DNA from 4 places in the Methylobacterium sp. J-059 genome. Region 3 is predicted to be linked to each of the others. Evidence: predicted binding sites of a transcription regulator. Region 3 holds the regulator's gene; each other region holds the start of a gene.
What was found. The regulator LexA, encoded in region 3, represses DNA repair genes until DNA is damaged. The targets are predictions, from matches to a motif close to TGTTCNNNNTGTGTTCNG.

Region 1 (4,516 bases), on a different contig from region 3:
ATGTAGCCCCAGTCGTTGAGCATCCGGAAGTGGAGCCAGTACTGGCTCACCGCGGTCAGCTCGCTGCGCAAGCCGCGGTTGAGATACTCGATGACCTTGATGTCGCCCTTCATGAAACCCGTTCTCCCCTTGGCCGTGCGAGGGAAAAGCCGGGCTACGCCTCAGGCGGCGATCCCCTCCTCTGCAGGCTGGACCTTTCCCAAACTGCAGCCGGTTGCGCAACCCGTCGAGCAGGCATGGGCGTCCTGTCCCGCCTCGAGCGCCGCGGCGCCGAGGGCGTTCTGCATGATCGAGCGGATCGTGCGGGCGCAACGCCCGCATTTCGGGCTGCAGCCGAGGCAGGCGTAGACCTGGGCCGGCGTGCGCGGGCAGCCAGGACCCGGGCCGAGACACCCGCGCACGGCGCCATCCGAGAGGACGTTGCAGGAACAGACGATCATACGATCCAAAACCCGATGGCTGGAGGCTCGTTTCCTTCGACGCCCTCGAATCGTTCGAGAGCGCTCGCCGTGCGTCGTCCCGGTCCTCGACCGTCGCCAGTTTAGAACTCTTGAAAACTAAGCGTTTTCAACGTGTTAGCGAACGCCACATGCCATCCGGCACCGTATGGGTCAAGGCTCCGGCGATCACGAGCGCACGATCGGATCGCGTCGTCGCGTTTCGCGGCTCCCTATTGCGCCAGCTCCTTCAGCGCGAGCCGGATGAGAACCTTTGCCTCGGCGTCCTCGCCGCCAGCCTTCAAGGCAGCGGCGACCGCGGCCGAAGCCTGGAGCTGGGCGTAGCCGAGGTTGACCAGCGCCGAGATCGCGTCGGCGACGGGCTGGGGCGCGGAGCGGTTCTCGACCGCGCCCGACAAGGCGATGAGCGCCGGATCGATCGGCGCGAAGGCCGGCGCCTTGTCCTTGAGTTCGGCCACCAGCCGGGCGGCCAGCCGCGGGCCGACGCCGGGCGCACGCGCGACGGCGGTCTTGTCGCCCATGGCGATCGCCGAGGCGAGCTGAGGCGGCTCCAGCACCGAGAGCAGCCCGAGGGCGACCTTGGAGCCGACGCCCTGCACGGTCTGGAGCAGGCGGAACCACTCGCGCTCGGCATCCGAGCGGAAGCCGTAGAGGCGGATCATGTCCTCGCGGACATGCGTCTCGATCGAAAGGACGGCCGGCTCGCCGGGCTTCGGCAGGCGCTGGAGCGTGCGCGCCGAGCAATGCACCTCGTACCCGACTCCCTGGACGTCGAGGAGGACGAAATCCTCGCCGTAGGAATCGACCACGCCCTTGAGCTTCCCGATCATGAGATCCCGATCATTCGCGCTGCCGCGTCCAGCGTGCCGTCCGCTGCCTACAGAATGCCGCGCATCGCCGCCATCCGGCGAAGCGTGGCGAGTCTTTCGGCAGGCCAGTCTTGAGAGCGGCCGAGCTTCGTGGGATCAGGGCAGGGAAACGGTCGGTTACAACCCAGGCGATCCCGATGCGCGGACCCTTGCTTCTCCTCGCCCTGACGCTCGCCCTCTCGCCGGCGCGGGCCGCCGACACCCCGACTGCCCCCAGCGCCGACCCGACGCAGGTCCGGCCGGGCACCTACCGCCTCGATCCCGACCACGCCAAGATCACCTGGTCGCTGAGCCATCTCGGCTTCTCGACCTATTACGGGCAGATCACCGACGTCACCGGCGACGCGACCCTCGACCCCAAGGACACGACCAAGATCCGGCTCAAGGTCACGATCGGCACCGACAGCATCACCGGCGTGAACCCGAAGCTCGACGCGCATCTCAAGGCGCCCGACTTCTTCGACACCGCGAAGTTCCCGAGCGCGACCTTCGCCGCAACCGCGGTCGAGGCGACGAGCCCGACCACGGCGCGCGTCACCGGCGACCTGACGCTGCGCGGCGTCACCAAGCCAGTCGCCTTCGACGCGACCTTCAACCAGGCCGGCATCCATCCCGTCGACAAGGCCTACACCGTCGGCTTCGACGGCCGCGCCGTGCTGAAGCGGTCGGACTTCGGCATCGACGCCTACCTGCCGATGCTCGGCGACGAGGTCGTCCTGCGCCTCGAAGGCGAGTTCAAGGCGGTGAACTGATCGGCTTCAGCCGAGCTTGGCCAACGCCGCCGCGATCCGCGCGGCGCCCGGCCCGGCCGCGCCGGGCGGCGGGTTGGCGCGCTTGAGCGCATGGGCGCCGCGATGGTTGACGTGGGTGATGGCGATGGCGAGCGCATCGGCCGCATCCGCCAGCTTGAACTCGGCCTTCGGCAGCAGGAAGCGCACCATCGCCTGGATCTGCGCCTTCTCGGCATGCCCCGAGCCGCAGACCGACTTCTTGATCAGGTTCGCCGCGTACTCGAACACCGGCACGCCGGCGAGCGCCGGCACCAGCAGGGCGATGGCGCGGGCGTGCCCGAGCTTGAGCGTCGCCTGCGCGTCCTTGTTGACGAAGGTCTCCTCGACCGAAACCTCGTCGGGCGAGAAGTCCCGCACGACCCGGGTGATGCCCTCGTGCAATTCGCGCAGGCGCAGCGCCAGCGGCAGGTCGCCGTCCGAGGTGACGACGCCGCAATCGACGTAGGCGAGCTTCGCCCCCGTCACCGTCACGACGCCCCAGCCGGTGCGGCGCAGGCCCGGATCGATGCCGAGGATGCGGATGGGCGTCATGAACCGGACCTTGGCCGCACGGCCGGAACGCCGTACCGGCTCTGTCTGAGCACATAGCGTGAACGAAGGGTTTCGCCAAACGGTCGCGGCTGGCCGACTTTCGAAACTGAGGCGATCGAACTACCGTCGGCTTCGCGGCGCGCCACGATGCGGGCCGAAACCTCGGGCGGGCTGGCGGATGAACACCCTCGATTGGCTGGTGCCGACCCTGGCCTTCCTCGCGCCGATGCCGCCGATGCGGCCGGAGCCGCCGAAACCGCTGCGCGGCAATGCCTGGGCGGCGGGCATGGTCATCGGCAGCGTCTGCCTGATGATGGTGCTGCCGATGTTCACGATCTGGAGCTTCTGGGGGCCGCACGATTCCTTCCAGGTCCGCTGCGAGGCCTCGGGCGGCCGCGTGCTGCAGGACCCGGCGATCGGGGTCGCGCCCTACCGCTGCGACCGCAGCGGGGCGGCCTCGCCCCGCTGACGCCCGCGCCCCGCGCCTCAGGCCTCGAGCTTGGCCACCAGCGCGTCGGACAGGGCGAAGTTGACGTAGACGTTCTGCACGTCGTCCTGGTCCTCGATCACCTCGACGAGGCGGATCAGCTTCTCGCCGGTCTCGTCGTCGACGTCGATCGTGTTCTGCGCCTTCCAGACGAGGCCGGTGCGGGTCGGCTCGCCGAAGCGCGCCTCCAGGGCCTTGGTGACCTCGCCGAAGGAGTCCTGCGCGCAGGTGATCTCGTGGCCGGATTCGTCCGAGCGCACGTCGTCGGCGCCGGCCTCGATCGCCGCCTCCAGCATCGTGTCGGCGTCGGCTACCGAGGCCGCGAAGCCGACCACCCCGACGCGGTCGAACATGAACGCGACGGCGCCGGTCTCGGCGAGGCTCCCGCCGGACTTGGTGAAGGCCGAGCGCACGTCGGAGGCCGTGCGATTGCGGTTGTCGGTCTGCGCCTCGACGATCAGCGCGGCGCCGCCCGGGCCGTAGCCCTCGTAGCGGATCTCCTCGTAGGTCTCCCCGTCGGCACCGGCCGCCTTCTTGATCGCCCGCTCGATGTTATCCTTGGGCACGTTCTCGGCGCGGGCCGCGATGATCGCGGCGCGCAGGCGCGCGTTCATCGCCGGATCGGGCAGGCCGAGCTTGGCCGCCACCGTGATCTCGCGGGCGAGCTTCCCGAAGAGCTTCGAGCGGACGGCGTCCACCCGGCCCTTGCGGTGCATGATGTTCTTGAACTGGGAATGGCCGGCCATGGCGTCGCGCGTTCTTTGGGTCTTGGCGGCGGAGGGCTCGCGCCCTCGACGCCGCCGGGCGGGGATGCCGCGGTTTATACGCGCGTGCGGCGCGGGGAGGCAACGCGGGCGGCACACGGGAACGCGATCGGCCGACGACGGAAAGATCGGCGGCGACGGGCGTTCCCGAACCGCGGCCGACCGGCGCGCCGACGAGGACAGAATGCGAAAACAGGTTGAGCGGAAACGGACGGTCGTGGTCACGGGCGCCAGCGCCGGCGTCGGCCGGGCGGTCGCCTGCGAGTTCGCCCGGCATGGATGGAACGTCGGCCTGATCGCCCGCGGCGAGGCCGGCCTGCACGGGACGATCGAGGACGTGGTGCGGGCCGGCGGACGCCCGATGGCGTTCGCGGCCGACGTCGCCGACGCGGACGCGGTGAGCCAGGCGGCCGCCGAGGTCGTCGCGGCGTTCGGCGGCATCGACGTCTGGGTCAACAACGCGATGGTGACGGTCTACGCGCCCGTCCAGCAGACCTCCGCCGAGGAGTTCCGTCGCGTCACCGAGGTGACCTATCTCGGCCAGGTCCACGGCACGCTCGCCGCGCTCGAGCACATGGTGCCCAAGGATTCCGGCACCATCGTCCATATCGGCTCG
Region 2 (4,516 bases), on a different contig from region 3:
CGGTCGCCGCCGCCACCGTGTCGGCCGAGAGCGCCGCCTCGTGCGACGCGCGGGCGACCTGAAGGCTCAGCGACGAGGCATCCCCGGCCGCCCGCGTCATGCCGTGGGCCGCGGCCTCGAGCTGGATCGCCGCCGCCGAGACCGCCTCGACGATGCCGCCGACCCGATCCTCGAACCCGTCGGCGAGCTCGAGCGCCGCCGCGCGCCGGGCCAGCTCGGCGTCGGCCGACATCCGCTCCTGCGCCGCGCGGCTGCGGCGGCGCTCGGCGACGTTATCGCGGAACTCGATCGCCGCGGCGGCGATGGCGCGGACCTCGATCGGGCCGCCCTGGGGAATCGCCACGTCGTCGTCGCCGCGGCCGATGGCGGTGAGCGCCCGCGACATCCGGATCAGCGGCCGGGCCACCGCGGTGCCGAGGCCGAAGGCGAGGGCGCCCGTCAGCAGGAAGATCGCGAGCGCCGCCCCCGACCAGATCGCGAGCGCCCGTTCGGCCGTCGCGCGAACGCCGCCGGCCTCCGCGGCGAGGTCGGCGGTGAGGTGGTCCTCGACCGCCTTGAGGCCGTCGATGCGCTGGGTCGCGAGTCGGAACCAGAGCGGGGCGTCGCGGAAGGCCAGGGCCTCGCCGGGCATGGTCTCGAGGGCGACCTTGCGCAGGCGCGCCACCTCCCGCGCCGGGGCGGCGGCCTCCGCGGCATCGAGCAGGGCTCCTTGCGCCGGCTCCGCCCGGGTCCGGAACAGGCCTTCGTAGGTGGCCTGGTCGGCCTGGAGGGTGGCGAGGCGGCGGATCCCGGCGAGGTCGAGGCTGCCGGCGGCGAAGGCGGCGGAGGCGGCGGCACGCTCCTGGCCGGCATATTCCTTCATCGTCAGGAAGGCGGCGTAGGAGGCGGCGTGGTTGGCGATCCCGACGGGGCCGATCACGCCCGACAGGGCGCGGACCAGCCCGAGGCCTTCGCCGATCAGACCGGTATAGACGGCGGCCGCCTGGGGCGCCGTCGGCTTCAGCGCGTCGACGGCGTTGCGCTGCGCGTCCAGGCCGTCGAGCGCCTGCGCGAAGGCGTCGGCCTTGCGGGCGAAGGCGGGGCCGTAGGCCGCCGCGCCGGCCGTGACGGCGGCGGCGAGGCCCTGGCGCACGGCGTCGGTGCGGGCGCGCTGCGCGACCAGCTCCGCCTTGAACTGCGACCCCTTCGAGGCGAGGAACAGGCTGGAGGCGCCGCGCTCGCGCTGGCCCTCGTGCGCGAAGGCGCTGATCCGCGAGGCGAGGCCGACAAGGTCCTCGACCTGGACCATCTCGGCGCGCTGCGCCATCCGGTCGGAGATCGCGACACCGGCCACCGCAGCGAAGGCGAGGCAGGGCGCCAGCGCCACCGCCACGATGCGTCCCCGCAAGGACATCGGAACACCGGTTTTCATTCGCCCACGCATCCCAAGTCTTCGCACCGCGTCGATACGGACGACTGCGCTACAACCGGTAAAGACGCCGTTGCCATCACAGGTCGATGCGCTGTTCGATCGTCGCGGGCGCGATCTTCAACGGCGGGAGCCCGTCGGCAGCGTATTCGCGGACCCGGACACCAGGACATCGGCGGGCGATGCGGACGCGTCGTCCGGGCGAGCCCCGGGCACGACTTCCGGACCTGCGCGAAAATCCGCGATCCCGCCGACGGATCGGGACGCGGCGGCATGCATTCCGGACGCCCGATCAAGACGCCGCGCCCGGCGCCGCCCTATCACGAGGCGCCGAGAGCGCGCGCGGCGGGTCGGCCGCGACGACGCCGGGCGTACCCTTGGGAGGCCATCATGATCCGTACCATCCTCGCCGCGAGCCTGCTGATCGCCGGCCTCGCCGCCGCCCGGGCCCAGACCGGCGACATGTCCTGCGCCGACTATCTCAGGGCCGACGCGCAGGCGCAGGCCTCGATGAGCGCCGCCGACAAGGCGATGATCGCCGCCGACCCGCAGGCGGCCGCGATGGACGCGAAGATGCGCGCCTACTGCAAGGCCAACCCGAAGGCCTCCTCGTCCGAGGCGGCGATGAAGGCGATGCAGTAATCCCGCCGGAGCCGCGCGCCCGGCACGGGCGCGCGGTGATACTGGTCGTCGGCCGCCCCCCGAACGGGGCCGGCGCAGCGAAAAGATGCGGGCGGCCGCAGGGCCGGACGCGTCGCGGAACAAGGGCCGAGTTGCCCACGTACGCGTTTCGTTCTAGCAGACACGCGAGCATGCCGGGCCTGCGTCCCGCCCGCCGCACCTTGCCGAAGGCTTCGGACGGACGACATGACCCGGCGCGGCGTTCGCTTTCGCGATCGCCGGATCCCGCCCGTGTCGACGCCTCGAAAGACCGCCCCCGCCATGGCCAAAGCCGTCGCCGCCAAGACGCCTGCTGGCAACAAGACGCCTGCTGCCGATAAGACGCCTGCTGCCAAGACGCCCGCCGCGAAAGCGCCGCCCGCCAGGAAGCCCGCGAAGGCGAGCCCGGCCGCGCGGGCGGTCGAGGCCGAGGCCGGTGTCGACGCGAAGCTCGAGCGCCTGTTCGACCGGGAGACGCCGGCGGAGCGCGACCGGCGGGTGATCTCGGTGCGCGGCGCCCGCGAGCACAACCTGAAGAACGTCGACCTGACGATCCCGCGCGACAAGCTCGTGGTGTTCACCGGGCTCTCGGGCTCCGGCAAGTCGTCGCTCGCCTTCGACACGATCTACGCCGAGGGCCAGCGCCGCTACGTCGAGTCGCTCTCGGCCTATGCGCGCCAGTTCCTGGAGATGATGTCCAAGCCCGACGTCGACCAGATCGACGGGCTCTCGCCGGCGATCTCGATCGAGCAGAAGACCACCTCGAAGAACCCGCGCTCCACGGTGGGGACCGTCACCGAGATCTACGACTACATGCGCCTGCTCTGGGCCCGCGTCGGCATCCCGTACTCGCCGGCCACCGGCCTGCCGATCGAGAGCCAGACCGTGCAGCAGATGGTCGACCGCGTCCTGGCGCTGCCCGAGAAGAGCCGGCTCTACCTGCTCGCGCCCGTGGTCCGCGGCCGCAAGGGCGAGTACCGCAAGGAGATCGCCGAGTTCCAGAAGAAGGGCTTCCAGCGCCTGCGGATTGACGGCGAGTACTACCCGATCGACGACGTGCCGAAGCTCGACAAGAAGCTCAAGCACGACATCGACGTGGTGGTGGACCGGATCGTGGTGCGGGCCGACATCGCGAGCCGGCTCGCCGATTCCTTCGAGACGGCGCTCGAGCTCGCCGACGGCATCGCCGACATCGAGTTCGCCGACGTGCCGGAGGGCGAGACCCGGGAGAAGATTACCCTCTCGTCGCGCTTCGCCTGCCCGGTCTCGGGGTTCACCATCGCGGAGATCGAGCCCAGGCTGTTCTCGTTCAACAACCCGTTCGGCGCCTGCCCGACCTGCGGCGGCATCGGCCACGAGATGCGGATCGACGCCGAGCTGGTGATCTCCGACGAGGCCCTGAGCCTCAAGCGCGGCGCCATCGGCCCGTGGGCGAAGTCGACCTCGCCCTATTACGGGCAGACGCTCGACGCGCTCGCCCGGCATTACGGCTTCAAGACCGACTTGGCCTGGTCGCGGCTTCCCGAGGCGGCGCGCGCGATCATCCTCTACGGCTCCGGCAAGCAGTCGATCCGCTTCGACTACGACGACGGCATGCGCAAGTACGCCGTCAACAAGCCGTTCGAGGGCGTGATCCCCAACCTCGAGCGCCGCTACAAGGAGACCGAGAGCGACGCCGCGCGCGACGAGATCTCGCGCTTCATGAGCGAGACCCCGTGCGCCGCCTGCGGCGGCAAGCGGCTGAAGATCGAGGCGCTCGCCGTCAAGGTCGCGATGGAGGATATCGGCGCGGTCACCGCGCTCTCGGTCAGCGAGGCGCACCGCTGGTTCTCGGCGCTGCCGAAGAAGCTGACGCAGAAGCAGAACGAGATCGCGATGCGGATCCTGAAGGAGATCCGCGACCGGCTGTCGTTCCTGGTCGACGTCGGCCTCGAATACCTGACGCTGGCCCGCGGCTCGGGGACCTTGTCCGGCGGCGAGAGCCAGCGCATCCGCCTCGCCTCGCAGATCGGCTCGGGGCTCACCGGCGTGCTCTACGTCCTCGACGAGCCGTCGATCGGCCTGCACCAGCGCGACAACGAGCGCCTGCTCGGCACGCTGAAGCGCCTGCGCGACCTCGGAAACTCGGTGATCGTGGTCGAGCACGACGAGGACGCGATCCTCCAGGCCGACTACGTGGTCGACGTCGGGCCGGGCGCCGGCATCCACGGCGGCCGGATCATCGCGCAGGGCACGCCCGAGGAGGTGCTGGCCCATCCCGACTCGCTGACCGCCAAGTACCTGACCGGCGAGAAGTCGGTGCGGACCCCGGCCGCGCGGCGGAAGGGGCGCAAGGGCAAGCTCGGGGTGTTCGGCGCCCGCGGCAACAACCTCAAGAACGTCGACATCGAGATCCCGCTCGGCACCTTCACCTGCGTCACCGGCGTCTCGGGCGGCGGCAAGTCCACG
Region 3 (4,516 bases):
CATCGTCCCCGACGACGCACGGAAGCTGGGGACCTGCGCCCGGACCCGGCCCGGACGGCTCTAGCACGCCCTCGCGGATGCGTTAAGAATCGGGTCGGCGCAGCCGTTTCGCGCCGACCGGTGTGCCGATCATGGCGCGGGACATCGCACGATCGACGGGACGGGCCGTCGCCACGTCGGCATCAGGCCGCTCCCTGTCGCCCGCCGTGCTCGGGCCGGCCGTGCGCGGCTGGGTCGTCGGCGGGCTCGCGATCGAGGCCGAGCAGCGGCGGCTGTTTCCCTGGCTCGCGGTCGCCTTCGGCGCCGGCATCCTCGCGTTCTTCACCGCCACCGACGGCATGCCCTCGCTCTGGGCGCCCCTCGTCGCAGCCGGCGCCTGCGCCGCGACCCTGCCGTTCCTCGGTGCCCGGCCCGCGGCGCTGGCCGTCGCCCTCGGGCTGATGGCGGCGCTCCTCGGCTTCGCGGCGAGCGCCCTGCGGGTCGCGCAGGTGGCGGCGCCGGTGCTGACCCGCACCATCATCGCGCCGCTCGAAGGCCTGATCGAATCGCTGGAGGAGCGTGAGGAGGGCGCCCGCCTGGTGGTGCGGGTCGCGAGCCTCGGCACGATGGCCGCGGCCGAGCGGCCGGTCCGGGTGCGCGTCTCGTTCAAGAAGGCGCCGCCCCTGCGGCCGGGCGACTTCATCGCCGCCACCGCCCGCCTGCTGCCGCCCCCCGAGGCGGCCCGCCCCGGCGGCTACGATTTCGCCCGCGACGCCTACTTCCGCGGGATCGGCGCGGTCGGCTCGCTCCTCGGCAAGATCGCGGTGAAGCCGCCGCCCGAGCCGGTGCCGTGGTCGCTCCGGCTCGCGGCCGCCGTGGACGACGCCCGCAACGCGCTGACCCGCAGGATCACCGACGCCAACGGCGGCCAGGCGGGCGCCGTCGCCGCCGCCCTGGTGACCGGCAAGCGCGGGCTGATCGCGCCGGCCACCAACGACACGCTGCGGGCGGCGGGGATCTACCACGTGGTCTCGATCTCAGGGCTCCACATGGTGCTGGCCGCCGGGGTCGTGTTCTGGCTCGTCCGCGCCGGCCTCGCCCTGGTGCCGTTCCTGGCGCTGGCCTGGCCGATCAAGAAGATCGCCGCGGCGCTGGCGATGGTCGGCGTCACCGCCTACTGCGTCTTCTCCGGCTGGGACATCGCGGCCGAGTGTTCCCTCGTGATGACCCTGATCATGCTCGGGGCGATCCTGGTCGATCGCCCGGCGCTCAGCATGCGCAACCTCGCTCTCGCCGCGCTCATCGCGCTCTCGCACGAGCCGGAAGGCTTGCTCGGCCCGAGCTTCCAGATGTCGTTCGGGGCGGTGGCCGGCCTCATCGCCTGCGCCCGCCTGATCGATGGAGGGATGTTCCGCCGCGACGGGGCCGGGCGGATCGGCCGGCTGATCGCGCTGTCGCTGACGACGGTGGTCGGCACCCTCGGCACGACGCTCGTGGCGCAGGTCGCGACCGCGCCCTTCGCCACCTACCACTTCCAGACCGTCCAACCCTTCGGGCTGATCGGCAACGCGCTCACCCTGCCGCTGGTCTCGCTCGCGGTGATGCCGGCGGCGGTGCTGGGCATCGTCGCCTACCCGTTCGCCCTCGACCAGCCGGTCTGGTGGCTGATGGGACTGGCGGTGCGCGGCATGCTGACCATCTCCGGCTGGATCCAGGGGCTCGGGCGCGCCAACGTCGTGGTCCCGGCCTTCGGCACCGCCGCGCTCGGGTGCCTCGCCGCGGGGCTGCTGCTCGCGACGCTCCCGGTCTCGCGCCTGCGCTGGCTCGCCCTGCCGCCGGCGCTGCTCGGGCTCGGCCTGGCGACGATGCCGGCCCGTTACGACATCTACGTCGACCGCCAGGGCAGCGGGGCGGCGGTGCGCCGCGCCGACGGCAGCCTCGTCGCCCTCGGGCGCCCGTCGAACTTCGTGCTGGAGCAGTGGCTGAAGGCCGACGGCGACGGCAGGCCGGGCGCGCAGGCGACGGGTGGTCCCGCCTGCGACCGGATCGGATGCACGCTTCGGTTGGCCGACGGGCGCGCGGTGGCGCTTCTGAAGGATCGCCGCGGCTTCGCGCAGGATTGCGCCAAGGCCTCGGTGCTGATCACGGCGCTCGCCGCACCGCCGGGCTGCGCCGCCGCCCTCGTCATCGATCGCGCCTACCTCGCCAGCCACGGCGCCGTGGCGATCCGCGTCGAGCCGAATGGCCTCATCCTGGCCGACACGCATGAGCCGGGACGGACGCTGCCGTGGCGCCCCGCGATGGTCCGTCCCCCGCCCCAGGGAACGGATGACGCGGCAGCGGGCGGATCGTCGCCCGCGGCCGAGCCCAAGCCGAAGGACGTCCCGTTCCAGGGCATGGCCGTACCGCCCCCCCGGGCGGAGGACGCCGACCCGGCACCCGACGATCCGGCCGCGGACGGCCCGAACCTGGAGATGCCGGGCGAGACCCTTCAGTAACGGCGCACGAGGCTGACCAGGCGGCCCTGGATCTGCACCCGATCCGGCCCGAGCACGCGGGTCTCGTAGGCCGGGTTCGCGGCTTCGAGCGCGATCGAGGAGCCGCGACGGCGCAGCCGCTTCAGCGTCGCCTCCTCGTCGTCGATCAGCGCCACGATGATGTCGCCGGTGTTGGCGGTGTCCTGCTTGCGGATGACCACGAGGTCGCCGTCGAGGATGCCCGCCTCGACCATCGAGTCGCCGCGGACCTCCAGGGCGTAGTGCTCGCCGCCGGCCAGGAAGTCCGGCGACATGGTGATCGCGTGGCTCTGGTTCTGGATCGCCGAGATCGGCGTGCCGGCCGCGATCCGGCCCATCACCGGGATCGACACCGCGCGACCGCTGTCGTCGACCATCTGCGTCGTGGAAGGACGCGGCGGCACGGCCTTCGAGCGCCCGCCCTCGACCACGCTCGGGGTGAACCGGCGCGGCGCGGCGGGAGCTGCCGGCACCGGGGCGGGCGCGCTGGAGCGGCCGGCGCCGTCGGGCATGCGCAGCACCTCGATCGCCCGAGCCCGATTCGGAAGCCGGCGCAGGAAGCCGCGCTCCTCCAGGGCGGTGATCAGCCGGTGGATGCCGGATTTCGACTTGAGATCGAGGGCGTCCTTCATCTCGTCGAACGACGGCGGAACCCCGTCCTCGCGCATCCGCTCGTCGATGAATCGCAGGAGATCCAGCTGTTTACGGGTCAGCATCGGCGCGGCTCGCAGGAATGCGCGGCCACACGAAGGTGGAGCCGCAGAAACAAAACACGAACACGTTAAACGTTCGTCAAGTGTTCCGCAAGGGTTCTCATCGGCCGATCCGACCGTTGCATCGAATTTCGTCGCGCGCCGAGCCCTTTTCGATCGCTGCGCTGCGGGGCTCAGCCCTCGAGGCTGCGGCGCACGGCGCGGGCGGTGACCGCCGAGACGCGCACGTTCGATTCCCGCGTCACGCCGGCGATGTGCGGGGTCAGGATGAGGTTCGGCACGTCGATCAGCGCCGCGCCGCCCGCGGCGTCCACGGGCTCCTGGGCGAACACGTCGAGCGCCGCCCCGCCGAGGTGCCCGGACCGAAGCGCCGCGGCGACGGCGGCCTCGTCCACGACGCCCCCGCGGGCGGCGTTGATCAGGATCGCGCCCGGCCGCATCCGGGCGATCGCCGCCGGCCCGATCATGTCGCGCGTCGCCTCGGTCAGCGGCACGTGCAGCGAGAGCACGTCGCTCGTTGCGACCAGCGCGTCAAGGGCCAGGCTCGCCACCGCGCCGTGCGCCGGGCGCCACGCGGCGTCGTCGGGCGCAAGGTGCGGGTCGAAGGCGGCGACGGTCATGTCGAGGGCCGCCGCACGGCGGGCGGTCTGGCGGGCGATCGCGCCGAAGCCGACGAGGCCGAGGCGCTTGCCGGCGATCTCGCGTCCCATCAGCGCGTTGCGCGGCCACGCGCCCGCGGCGACCTGCGCGCTCGCGGCGTAGGCGCCGCGCAGCAGCAGCAACGCGGTGCCGATCACGTACTCGGCCACCGCGCCGTCGTTGGCGCCGGTCGCGGGATGGACCGCGATCCCGCGGGCGGCGCAGGCGGCCAGATCGATGTTGTCGAGCCCGACGCCGAGGCGGCCCACCACCCTGAGGTCGGGTGCCGCCGCGAGCAGGCCCGCGCGCACCTGCGTGCGGTTGCGGACGATCAGCCCGGATGCGCCCGCGAGCGCCGCGCGCAGGGCGTCCGGCCGGTCGACCAGGGTCGGATCGTAGAGCGTCTCGAACCCCGCGAGCTCCGCCGCGATCGCGGCCTCGTCCATGAACTCGCTGATGACGACCTTGCGCATGGGGCGGCGATCCTTCTCCGCGGCCGGGCCGGTGCCGGCGGGCTTCCCGCTCTGCCGCGGCGTCCGGGCGACGTCGCGGCTGGGGGCATCGTCATCACGCAGCCGAGCGCGTCGGTAAAGGCGGCCGCGCCGCCTATCCGAGTGGGTGCGCCGATCGCAGCGCGATTAACCGCTTCGCAATGCCGCCCGGCGTAAG
Region 4 (4,516 bases), on a different contig from region 3:
GATGATGGTCCCGTGATCGGCATCCTCGTATGTCCTAAGGCGCACGTCATCAGAAAGAGAAATGCCACCGACCTGATGCCTGAATGAAGCGCTAAGCGACGCAGCGAGAGAGGCATCGATTGCAGGCTCGGATCCCCTCAGAAAACGCCTGTAGTGAATTCGCACTGTCTTGCGAGGCATCGGGACCGGGGTTCCTACTAGCGCTTTTCGTACCGACAGTCGCACCCAGGGGCCAGGAAATCGAGCGCCGCCACCGCCGCAGTCGGATCCATTCACATGCGTTGTCTGTCGTCAGATGATTTGGGACATTCTACGGTCTTCAGGAGCGGAGGCTCTGGTCCATCTGGGGTGAGAGGTGGTGGCTGACAGGACATTTTTTGCGACCAGAATGAGTAACGGCAACGAGAAGATGGCGATGCATGGCAGCATATACGGATGCGAAGTCTGAGGAACGTGATGGTGTTCCGGGATTAATCAGCAGGTTGAAGCCTTCGCCTATTACCGAAGTCTCCTAGGAAGGGAGCAACCGCGGCCTTGCTGATAGGCAAGGCCAAGACAGCGGATCCATAAATTAAATTAGGCAGCGGCCACGACCGGAAGCTCGTCGACCCTGGTCGTGTAACGCGGCGATCTCATCTCGAACTTGGTCGACCATTCGCGCTTCGGGGCGAACCCGGCGGCGCCCGGGACGACGGCCCCGCGCCCGAAGCGACGGTTGCAGGCGTCGAGCGCCTCCATCAGGGCAGCCCCCATCTCGCGGTCGAGTTGCCCGAGACCGGGCATCGCCCGCTGCGACGCGGCCAGCGACATCAGGTCGGTGGTGACCACCCCGGCCTTGGAATAGCGGTAACCGTCCCGCCAGGTCTTCCGGACGCCGTGCGTGGCGGCCTTCACCAGGGCAAGGGTGTCGCTGGTCGCCTCGGGAAGCGTGACCACGGTCGAGACCGAGCGTTGCGGACGGTCGCGGTCATGCTCCGAGGTATGGAAGAAGACGGTGACGTGGTTGGTGGCCAACCCCTCGCGCCGGAGCTTCTCGCCGAGTCTGGAGGCATGGGTGGCGACGGCCTGCTCCATGGTCGCGCGATCCTCGACCCGTTCCGAGAACGACCGGGTGACCGCGCATCCCTTTCGGGTGGCGGCGACCGTCTCCAGGTCGAGGCAGGGGGTGCCGCGGAGCTCGTGCACGAGGCGTTCGCCGACCACGGTCATGGCTTTGCGGGCGATCTTCGGATCGAGGTCGCGCACGTCGGCGGCGCTGTCGCATCCGAGCGCCTCCAGCCGCCGGGCGTTGGCCGGCCCGACGCCCCAGATGTCGGCGACCGGGACGCGGATGATCCAGTGGTCGTACTGCTCCGGGTCGGTCAGGTCGCAGACCCCGCCAAGAATGGGGTTCTTCTTGGCGACGTGGTTGGCGAGCTTTGCCAGCGTCTTGGTAGGGCCGATGCCGACGCAGGTCGGGATGCCCGTCCACGCCCGGACGGTTTCCCGCATGTCGCGGGCCAGGGACTCGCGATCCCTCTCGCGGACGTCGGAGATGTCGAGGAAGCTCTCGTCGATGGAGTAGATCTCGATGCGAGGAGAGAAGTCCCGGTAGACCGCGTTCACCCTAGCCGACATGTCGCCGTAGAGGGCGTAGTTCGAGGAGTAGACCCTGATGCCCTGGGCCTTGCACAGGTCGCGGATCTTGAACCAGGGCTCGCCCATCTTGATGCCGAGCGCCTTGGCCTCGTTGGTGCGGGCGATGGCGCAGCCGTCGTTGTTGGACAGCACGATCACCGGGACCTTGGCCAGGCGCGCGTCGAAGACCCGCTCGCACGAGCAGTAGAACGAGTTGCCGTCGGAGAGGGCGTAGGCCCGGGCGCTCATTCGCAGCGGCGCCGGGCGCAGACGGAACCGGAGACCACGCCCCAGACCTCGATGACGGCGTCGGATGAGAGCTGGAACTCGGGGAAGCGCGGGTTGGCGAAGTGGAGGGTGATCCTTGGCCCCTGGCGCTTCCAGACCTTGAAGGAGCGCTCACCGTCGATGTCGACCACGACGATGTCACCGGTGCGCGGGGTCAGCGACCTGTCGACGATGGCGAGGTCGCCGTCGAACAGGCGGGCCAGGATCATGCTGTCGCCCGCGACCCGGACCAGGAAGGTCGCCGGGCGGTTGACGATCAGCAGGCGCTGAAGGTCGATCTCCTCCTCGATGAAGTCGTCGGCGGGGCTCGGGAAGCCGGCCCGGACGGCCTTGGCGAGGAGGGACACCGGCATGGGAAAGCCGATGGTGACGCCGCTAATCTGCATGGTGCTCCTCCGCGAATCCAGGAACAAAAGCAGAACACGTTCGGCGGGTTCCGTATAGCGGCTACGCTTGTCCCGGGAGGCACATTTTGGTGGGCGAAGGCTTGCCCAGGCGGGTGGATGTCCCGCCGCCGGACCGCGGTGACGCGTGGAAAACGGCTCGGAATTCTCGCCTCCGAGGGCGTAGCCATAGCGGGTAGCGCTACCTGCTATCGCTACGTCGTCACAAGGAATCCGTTAACCATACCGAGCGGTCCGGGGGAACGGTTCAGGCTCGCGACGCGCGTCGAAAGGCTGGACTGGCATGCGACGCCGACAGGAACACCCCCGGGGAAATCCTGTTGGCTCGGCATTCCCTTCGGAGACACGCATGACGACCGACCCCCTGCACAAGTATCCCCGGCCGCCGTTCGAGGCGCAGCCCCAGAGCTTCCCCGGCAAGACCGGCAAGATGGCGCCCGAGCCCGATCACGGCGAGAAGAGCTACAAGGGTTCGGGCAAGCTCGACGGCAAGGCGGCGCTGATTACTGGTGGCGACAGCGGCATCGGGCGGGCGGTCGCCATCGCCTTCGCCCGCGAGGGGTCGGACGTGGCCATCTCCTACATGCCCGAGGAGCAGGCGGACGCGGAAGCGGTGCGGGCCTGGATCGAGAAGGCCGGGCGGCGGGCGCTGCTCCTGCCGGGCGATCTCAAAGACCCGGCGTACGGGCGCGAGATCGTGGCACGCACCGCCGAGACCTTCGGGCGCCTGGATCTCCTCGTGAACAACGGCGCCTTCCAGCAGCCGAACGAGGGGTTGGACAGCATCGAGGACACGGTCTTCGAGGACCACTTCCGCACGAACGTCTTCGGCCCGTTCTACGTGACGAAGGCGGCCATGGCCCACATGAAGCCCGGCGGCTCGGTGATCTTCACCTCGTCGGTGAACTCGAAGCACCCGATGCCGTCGCTGCTCGCCTACAGTGCCACGAAGGGGGCCCTGAGCAACATGGTGCTGAGCCTAGCTCAGTTGCTAGCCGAGAAGGGCATCCGGGTGAACGGCGTCCTGCCGGGGCCGATCTGGACGCCCTTCATCCCCTCCGGCATGGACCAGGACTCGGTGAAGTCGTTCGGTTCGAAGGTGCCGTTCGGCCGCCCGGGCCAGCCGGCGGAGCTCGCCTCGGCCTACGTGATGCTGGCCTCCGACGAGAGCAGCTACACCTCGGGGGCCCTGGTCACCGTGGCCGGTGGGATGCCCGTTCTCTGACCGAGCCGTATCGCGGCCGTCGGCCTTTCCGGCGGCTCAGCGTGATTGAGGGAGGCCATGTGACATGGCACGGCCTCCCGAGTGCCACCTCAGGCGACCTCAGGCCTCGACCCGAACCGGCAGCGTCCAGTTCGGCCTGACGAAGTGGCAGGTGTACCCGTCGGGCCGGCGCTCCAGATAATCCTGGTGCTCCGGCTCGGCCTCCCAGAACGGCCCCACCGGCGCGACCTCGGTGACCACCTTGCCGGGCCAGAGCCCGGACGCGTCGACGTCCGCGATGGTGTCCTCGGCGACGCGACGCTGGCCCTCGTCGACGTAGAAGATCGCCGAACGATAGCCCGTGCCGCGGTCGTTGCCCTGGCGGTTCGGGGTCGTCGGATCGTGGATCTGGAAGAAGAACTCCAGCATCCTTCGAAAGCTCGTCCGTGATGGATCGAAGGTGATCTCGATGGCCTCGGCATGGGTGCCATGGTTGCGATAGGTCGCATTGGGCACGTCGCCGCCGGAGTACCCGACGCGTGTCGCCACGACCCCCTCCTGGCGCCGGATCAAGTCCTGCATGCCCCAGAAGCACCCGCCGGCCAACACGGCCCTTTGATTGCTCATCGTTCGGTCCTTTGCGCTTTCCGATGGCCTGAAGGTGGTTGGCAAACTTTGATTTGCCCAGTGCCACGCCCTCCCGGCAACGGTGCGGCTTCGTGGCGGGGCTCCGCCTTCCGACGAAGCCTCCGCCCGAGCCGACACGCATCACCTCATGCACCGGAATGCAGGTCGCCTTGGCCTCAGTGGCTCACATGCGAGCACTTTCCGTGATCGGACAACGTCTCGATCACCCGGCATTCGCCGACGCGGCCCTGCCCGCATTCCGAGATCATCCGGTCGAGCTCGCCCCGCAGCGCCATGAGCCGCTCGATCCGCCGGTCGACCTCGGAAAGGTGGCGGCGGGCGATCCGGTCGACGTCGGCGCATGATCGGTCGGGGT

Region 1: a site for LexA is predicted at 2,697-2,714, ahead of ruvC (crossover junction endodeoxyribonuclease RuvC). Genes of this name have one in related genera too.
Region 2: a site for LexA is predicted at 2,189-2,206, ahead of uvrA (excinuclease ABC subunit UvrA). Genes of this name have one in related genera too.
Region 4: a site for LexA is predicted at 2,311-2,328, ahead of MKK55_RS08630 (LexA family protein). Genes of this name have one in related genera too.

Annotation. Positions count from the first base shown of each region.
Region 1 covers NZ_JAKSYA010000117.1:21,258-25,773, reverse strand. Annotated here, with positions in the region: gene bfr (bacterioferritin) at 1-113, opposite strand, end outside; gene MKK55_RS16015 (bacterioferritin-associated ferredoxin) at 162-440, opposite strand; gene ruvA (Holliday junction branch migration protein RuvA) at 671-1,288, opposite strand; gene MKK55_RS16005 (YceI family protein) at 1,465-2,079, shown strand; gene ruvC (crossover junction endodeoxyribonuclease RuvC) at 2,086-2,649, opposite strand; gene MKK55_RS15995 (hypothetical protein) at 2,828-3,118, shown strand; gene MKK55_RS15990 (YebC/PmpR family DNA-binding transcriptional regulator) at 3,136-3,882, opposite strand; gene MKK55_RS15985 (SDR family oxidoreductase) at 4,085-4,516, shown strand, end outside.
Region 2 covers NZ_JAKSYA010000034.1:87,328-91,843, reverse strand. Annotated here, with positions in the region: gene MKK55_RS02885 (methyl-accepting chemotaxis protein) at 1-1,393, opposite strand, end outside; gene MKK55_RS02880 (hypothetical protein) at 1,799-2,050, shown strand; gene uvrA (excinuclease ABC subunit UvrA) at 2,351-4,516, shown strand, end outside.
Region 3 covers NZ_JAKSYA010000112.1:71,030-75,545, reverse strand. Annotated here, with positions in the region: gene MKK55_RS14835 (ComEC/Rec2 family competence protein) at 132-2,477, shown strand; gene lexA (transcriptional repressor LexA) at 2,471-3,211, opposite strand; gene MKK55_RS14825 (NAD(P)-dependent oxidoreductase) at 3,382-4,320, opposite strand.
Region 4 covers NZ_JAKSYA010000075.1:26,254-30,769, reverse strand. Annotated here, with positions in the region: gene MKK55_RS08640 (hypothetical protein) at 1-180, opposite strand, end outside; gene MKK55_RS08635 (Y-family DNA polymerase) at 577-1,866, opposite strand; gene MKK55_RS08630 (LexA family protein) at 1,863-2,291, opposite strand; gene MKK55_RS08625 (SDR family oxidoreductase) at 2,659-3,534, shown strand; gene msrA (peptide-methionine (S)-S-oxide reductase MsrA) at 3,634-4,140, opposite strand; gene MKK55_RS08615 (MerR family transcriptional regulator) at 4,317-4,516, opposite strand, start outside.